Regions from separate parts of the Geotalea uraniireducens genome, predicted to be linked through region 1. Evidence: riboswitches for the same ligand, from Rfam matches in the RefSeq annotation. Region 1 holds a riboswitch; the other holds the start of a gene.
What was found. Region 1 has a riboswitch for S-adenosylmethionine ahead of metX (homoserine O-acetyltransferase MetX). Riboswitches for the same ligand answer to the same signal wherever they lie in the genome.

Region 1 (3,397 bases):
GGTAGCCGGTCGCCGGCATGGCGCCGTGGTAGAGGTGGATCGGGGTGATCACGTGGCCGAACAGGCCAAACGGCTCGGTAACGACGTGGGGGTCGAGCAGCGGCGCGTAGCCGGCCACCTCCATGCCGCTGAAGATATAGGAAAAATTCCGCTGGACCGCTTCCATGGTCTCCTTGCTGCCGTAACAGGGGACCAGCCGGCGGTGGATAAAGTGAAAGCCGCGCAGATCGTCGATGCCGTTGATATGGTCGGCGTGAGGATGGGTGAGGAGGACGGCGTCGATCCGGGGAACCTGGTGGCGGAGCGCCTGGCGGCGCAGGTCCGGCGAAGTGTCGACCAGGATGTACCGTCCGGCCGCTTCGATGAGAATGGAGGCCCGGGTCCGCTTGTCGTGCGGGTCCGGCGACAGGCAGACCGGGCAGGAGCAGCCGACCATCGGCACGCCGGTCGAGGTGCCGCTGCCGAGGATAGTGATTTTCATAGCGTTGCCTTCCGGTGACATCGCTCAAGGGTAGCACGGCCGCCGGCGGGGCGGCAAGGGATTATCCGGCGACCCGCTCGAGGAATTCCCGCACCAGCGGCGTGAAGGTCTCGTGCTCCAGCAGGAAGGCGTCGTGGCCGTAGGCCGAGTCGATCAGGTGATACTCGACCGGCTTGCCGAGTCGTTGCAGGACCCCGACCATCTCTTCGGTCTGGTAGGGGGGGTAGAGCCAGTCGGAGCTGAAGGCGAAGAATTGGAGCGGCACCCGGACCGGGGCGAAGGCCTCCTCCAGCGACTCGCATCCCCAGGCGACGTCGTAGAGGTCGAGGGCCTTGGCCAGATAGAGGAACGCGTTGGCGTCGAAACGGTCGACGAAGTTGTAGCCGTTGTAACTTAGGTAGCGCTCGATCTCGAACTGGCCGAAGAAGTCGAACTGGCCGTCCCGGGCGGAGAAACGCCGACCGAACTTCTGCCACATCGACTCGTCGGAGAGAAAGGCGATGTGGCCGATCCCCCGGGCGAGCGCCAGGCCGTCCTTCGGGTTCTTCCGGTAATCTCCCTTGCGCCAGGTCGGGTCGTTGAAGATTGCCCAGCGGGCAATGGCGTTGAGGGCGATCGCCTGGGGCGACGGCTTGCTGGTGGTGGCCAGCGCCACCGCCGAGCGGATTCGCTCGGGGAACTGGGTGGCCCATTCGAGGGCCTGCATCCCCCCCATGCTGCCACCGAGGACGGTGAGGAGGCGGTCGACGCCGAGGTGGTCGAGCAAGAGCGCCTGGGCCCGGACCATGTCGCGGACGGTGATCACCGGGAAAGAGAGGTTGTAGCGCTTGCCGGTCTTCGGGTTGAGCGATGCCGGGCCGGTGGAGCCGTAACAGGAGCCGATGACGTTGGAACAGATGACGAAGTAGCGGTCGGTGTCGAGCAGCCGGCCGGGGCCGACGATGGCATCCCACCAGCCGGGCTTCGGATCGTCGTCGCTGTACTTCCCCGCCAGGTGGGCGTTGCCGGTCCAGGCATGGGCGACCATGATCGCGTTGGACCGGTCGGCGTTGAGGGTACCGTAGGTCTCGTAGACGAGGGTGATCGGCCCGAGGATCCGGCCGCTCTCCAGGCGGAGTTCGCGGTCGAAGGTAACGGATTGTTCTTGGACGATGCCGACGGACATGGGACCTCTTGGCTCTCGGCCGGGCGGCGCGGGAAACGAAAAGCCCCTTCCCGCGGTGACGGGAAGGGGCTGAGGGACGGCTGGCCGATCTTCAAGCACCTTCTCATCTTCGCCTCTCGGCAGGATTTAGCACCTGACGCCCGTTGCCGGACCGGTTGCTGTGGCTTCGCAGGGCCTTTCCCTCCACCACTCTTGATAAGAAAGCTCCGTCTGCAGCCGGTTACCGGCCGGTCTGCGCAACGGACGAATCTATTTGATTTTCATGAAAGAATACGGGAGGGTGCTGCGTTTGTCAATTGAAATGTTCTCCCCGGGCGTCCGGGTGGAAAACCGCGCCAGTGTTGAGTTATTCGTTTGCCAAACCGGCGGGCGATGAAGTATAGTCGTCCGGTGCCGACAGCGGATGGAGCGGTGTAAACCTTGCTTTTTCATGATCCTGCTTTATACTTTTGACGACTTTCATGCTGCGGAGGGTGCGTACGAATGACAATTGCCGGAATAGCCGTTGTGATAATGGCCGTGGCTCTGGTAGTTCTGGTTGCCTTCATGATCCCCACCCTGATCGAGATCAGGAAGGCCGCCCTCGGCGTACAGCATTTCGCGGAGCAGACCCGCCTTGAACTGAAACCGGTCATCAGCGAACTGGAGCGGACGGTGGCCGACCTCAAGATCGTCACCCAGGGGGTGGCGGCGCGGGTCGACGACGTGCAGACGTTCATGGAGGCGGTCGGCGATACCGGCCGGAATATCCGGACCATCAATTCAGTGATCAGCAGTGTGGCCAGCCTGGCCGCCACTTCGTCGGTCTGGATGACCGGCGCCCGGGTGGCCGGCAAGTTCCTGGCGGAACGCATTGCCAAAAAAAGGGGGTAATCGTTATGGCGGATGAAGACAAAAGTGTAAGCGTCGGGACCGTATTCCTCTCCTTCATCGCCGGTGCCGCGGTTGGCGCCGGGCTCGGACTGCTGCTGGCGCCCAAGACGGGGCGGGAGATGCGCGAGTCGATCATGGACCTGACCGACGAGGCGGTGGACAAGATCAAGGGGTTCACCAAGGAAGCCCAGGCCAAGATCAAGGATACCTACGACGAAACCAAGGACCTGATCTCGGAGAAGAAGAGTATTGTCACCAGTGCCATCGAGGCCGGCAAGGAAGCGATGGATCGGGAGCGCGAAAAGTACCGGCAGATGTAAATCCTCCCCGTTAGTGTGAAAAAGCCCACCCCCGCGTGGGCTTTTTCATGCTGGCGGGCGGCGGGGAACGGCCATGGCACCGGAACGCACGACCAAGGGCGGCATCGCCGGCTTTTTTACCCACACCCTCTGGGAGGTGGAGCTGTCGTCGTTCGGCCCGCTCAGGGGGGGGGCAGTCAAGTATCTTCGAATCGCCGTCATGCTGGTGCGGGCCTTTTATGACGACCAATGCTTGCTGCGGGCGTCGGCGCTCACCTTCTCGACCCTCCTCTCTATCGTCCCCCTGTTCGCCCTCGCTTTCGCCGTCCTGAAGGGGTTTGGCGTCCAGAACACCCTGGAGCCGTTCATCCTCGACCAGATGGCTGCCGGCTCCCAGGAAATCGTCGACAAGATCGTTACCTACATCAACAACACCAAGGTCGGTTCACTCGGCGCCATCGGCCTGGTCACCCTGCTTGTCTCGGTCGTTACCCTGCTCGGCAACATTGAGGAGGCGTTCAACGCCGTCTGGGGGGTCCGGGAAACCCGCTCCGTCTATCGCAAGTTCAGCGACTATCT
Region 2 (3,397 bases), 1.9 Mb from region 1:
TAGCGGCCCTCCCCCTCATCCTGCTGCGCCAGCACCAGCCCCACGTCCTGGATCAGGTGCCGCCCGCTCCGCTCGTCGGCTTCGAGGCCGATCTTGAATTTCTTCGGCAGCCGCTCGAAGCGGGGATTGCCGGCAAAGTGCCGCTGCAGCCGCCGCGCCAGGGTCTCCAGCAGCGGATACCCGGCCGGACTGCCGCAGCTCACCCCGCGCACCGCCCCGCCGCAGGCCCCCCGCGAGGTGAGGCCGACCGCCGCCAGCGCCTGTTTCAGCTCCGGCAGCGCCGGTTCCCGTACCCAGTGGATCTCGATGCTGCCGCGGCTGGTGAGGTGCAGCTCGCCGCGGCCGAACCGCTCGGCGATCCCGGCCACCGCCCGGGCCTGCTCGGCCGAGAGGACCCCCGCCGGCAGCTTGATCCGCTGCATGAAAAACCCCTCCTGCCGCTGGGGATAGACGCCGTCCAGCCGATAGGCCGTTCCCGTGGTCGCCATGGCTAGAGCCCCTCGAACAAAGGGGTGGAGAGGTAGCGCTCCGCCCCGTCCGGCAGGATGACGACAATGGTCTTGCCGGCGAACTCCTCCCGCCGGGCCAGCCGGACCGCCGCCGCCGCGGCAGCGCCGCTGGAGATGCCGACCAAAAGCCCCTCTTCCCGCGCCAGCCGCCGGGCGAACTCGATCGCTTCGCCGCTCTCCACCGGCTCGACCCGGTCGAGCAGCGTCAGGTCGAGGTTCTCCGGGATGAAGCCGGCACCGATCCCCTGGATGCGGTGTGCCGCCGGCTGCAGCTCCCGGCCGGCAAGGCGCTGGCCGATCACCGGGCTCTCCCTGGGCTCCACCGCCACCGAGAGGATCTGTTTCCCCCGGGTCCGCTTCAGGTAGCGGGAGATGCCGCTGATCGTCCCGCCGGTGCCGACCCCCGCCACCAGCACGTCGATGGCGCCGTCGGTATCCTGCCAGATCTCCGGGCCGGTGGTCTGCTCGTGGATCGCCGGATTAGCCGGATTGCGGAACTGCTGGGGGAGAAAATAGCGCGCCGGCTCGGCGGCGGCGAGCGCCTCCGCCCGGGCCACCGCCCCCTTCATCCCCTCCGCCCCGGGAGTGAGGATCAGATTGGCGCCGAGGGCCGCCAGGAGCCGGCGCCGCTCGATGCTCATCGTTTCCGGCATGGTCAGGGTCAGCCGGTAGCCGCGGGCGGCGGCCACGTAGGCGAGGGCGATGCCGGTGTTGCCGCTGGTCGGCTCAATGATCTCCACTCCCGGCCGGAGCACGCCGCGCGCTTCGGCGGCCCAGATCATGCTGGCGCCGATCCGGCACTTCACCGAAGAGGAGGGGTTGCGTCCCTCCACCTTGGCGAGCACCGTCGCCCGCGCCCCCTCCGTGACCCGGTTGAGCCGGATCAGCGGCGTGTTGCCGATCGATCGCGAATTGTCCCCGTAAATGTGTGCCATGACGTGTGCCCTTTCCCTTGCCGGCGATAGTTGTTTAGCTATTTACTATGGTAACCAATTAACATTAACCGAACATATGTGTCAACTATATATTTATTTAATAGCTGCACATACTGTTCATGTTAATAATTTTTGGTGTTGACTTTTTATTAGTGTGGCGGTAAACAATAATCATCGGCAGTACCTGCAGTACCACAACCAAAACCGATTTTCTTATCGAGAGCGACCGAGGGACAGGCCCGATGACGTCGCGGCAACCCCCCGCCAGGGGAAGGTGCCAAGTCCTGCGGAACCAGCGGGTTCCGGGAGATAAGGAAGCACGGACCCCCAGAGGAGTCCCCTTCCGATTACCCCCGGCAGGGGACTTTTTTTTGGAGGTGCATCATGCATGCAGCAACCACGGCCGCCCACATCGGCCTCGACTGGGACACCCGCACCGGCGCGGTGACCGTGCCGATCTACCAGACCGCCACCTTTCGCCACCCAGGGCTCGGCCAGAGCACCGGCTACGACTACAGCCGCTCGGGGAACCCGACCCGCCAGGCGCTGGAGGAGGGGATCGCCCGCCTCGACGGCGGCACCGCCGGCTTTGCCTACGCCTCGGGGATGGCGGCCATCGCCGCCCTGCTCCTGCTGTTTAGCCAGGGGGACCACCTGATCGTCACCGAAGACCTCTACGGCGGCACTTACCGACTGTTCGAGCAGATTCTCCCCCAGTACGGCCTCGAATTCAGCTACGTCGACACCAGCGACCCGGCGGCGGTGCGGGCGGCGCTTCGCCCCACCACCCGCGGCCTGTTCGTCGAATCGCTGACCAACCCGCTGCTCAAGGTGGCCGACATCGCCGCCCTGGCCGGCCTCTGCCGGGAACAGAGGCTGCTCTGTATCGTCGACAACACCTTCCTCACCCCCTACCTGCTCCGGCCGCTGGCGCTCGGGGCGGACATCGCCGTCTACAGCGGCACCAAGTACCTCGCCGGCCACAACGACACGGTCTGCGGCCTGGCGGTAGTCCGCGACCCGGCGCTCGCCGAACGGCTGAAGTTCCACCAGAACGCCGTCGGCGCGGTGCTCGGCCCCCAGGACTGCTGGCTGACCATCCGCGGCCTGAAGACCCTGTCGGTCCGCCTCGACCGCCAGCAGGAGAACGCCCTGGCCATCGCCCGCTGGCTCGCCCGCCACCCGCAGGTGGAGCGGGTCTACTACCCGGGGCTGGCCGATCACCCCGGCCACGAGCTGCTCCGGCGTCAGGCGAGGGGGTTCGGAGCGATGATTGCTTTCACCGTCCGCGAGCCGGCGCTCGTCGAACAGTTGCTCCTCAAGACCCGCCTGATATCATTTGCCGAGAGCCTCGGCGGCGTGGAGAGCCTGATCACCTTCCCGGAGGTCCAGACCCACGCCGACCTCGAACCGGCCACCCGGCGGCGGCTCGGCATCGACGACCGCCTCCTCCGCCTGTCGGTGGGAATCGAGGCTGTCGACGACCTGCTCGACGACCTGGCCCAGGCCTTCGGCGACGCACCGACCACCCAACACAAGGAGACCCAGCCATGAAAATCGCCACCCGGCTGATCCATTCCGGCCACGCCGTCGACCCGACCACCGGGGCGCTCAGCATCCCGATCTACCAGGCGTCGACCTTCCGCCAAGAGTCGGTCGACCACTTCGGCCGGTACGACTACTCCCGCTCCGGCAACCCGACCCGCGAGGCACTGGAAGAAACCATCGCCGCCCTGGAGGGGGGGAGCCGCGGCTTTGCCTTCGCCTCGGGGATGGCAGCAATCTCCTCGGCGCTGCTTCTCTTCTCCTCCGGCGACCACCTGGTCGTCTGCGAGGATGTCTACGGCGGCGCCTTCCGGGTGCTGACCACCCTCTTCCAGCGGCTCGGCATCGAGACGACCTTCGTCGACACCACCGATCTCGCCGCCATCCGCGCCGCCATCCGGCCGAGCA

Region 2: linked by a shared signal. The riboswitch ahead of QMN23_RS05355 (trans-sulfuration enzyme family protein) and the one ahead of metX (homoserine O-acetyltransferase MetX) in region 1 are both predicted to bind S-adenosylmethionine.

What each region holds. Positions count from the first base shown of each region.
Region 1 is NZ_AP027151.1:3,040,395-3,043,791, reverse strand. It holds gene QMN23_RS14160 (GPMC system MBL fold metallohydrolase) at 1-481, opposite strand, end outside; gene metX (homoserine O-acetyltransferase MetX) at 543-1,646, opposite strand; SAM riboswitch class I at 1,747-1,848, opposite strand; gene QMN23_RS14150 (DUF948 domain-containing protein) at 2,130-2,519, shown strand; gene QMN23_RS14145 (YtxH domain-containing protein) at 2,525-2,839, shown strand; gene QMN23_RS14140 (YhjD/YihY/BrkB family envelope integrity protein) at 2,913-3,397, shown strand, end outside.
Region 2 is NZ_AP027151.1:1,133,311-1,136,707, reverse strand. It holds gene QMN23_RS05365 (nitrite/sulfite reductase) at 1-488, opposite strand, end outside; gene cysK (cysteine synthase A) at 491-1,444, opposite strand; SAM riboswitch class I at 1,655-1,760, shown strand; gene QMN23_RS05355 (trans-sulfuration enzyme family protein) at 1,829-2,998, shown strand; gene QMN23_RS05350 (trans-sulfuration enzyme family protein) at 2,995-3,397, shown strand, end outside.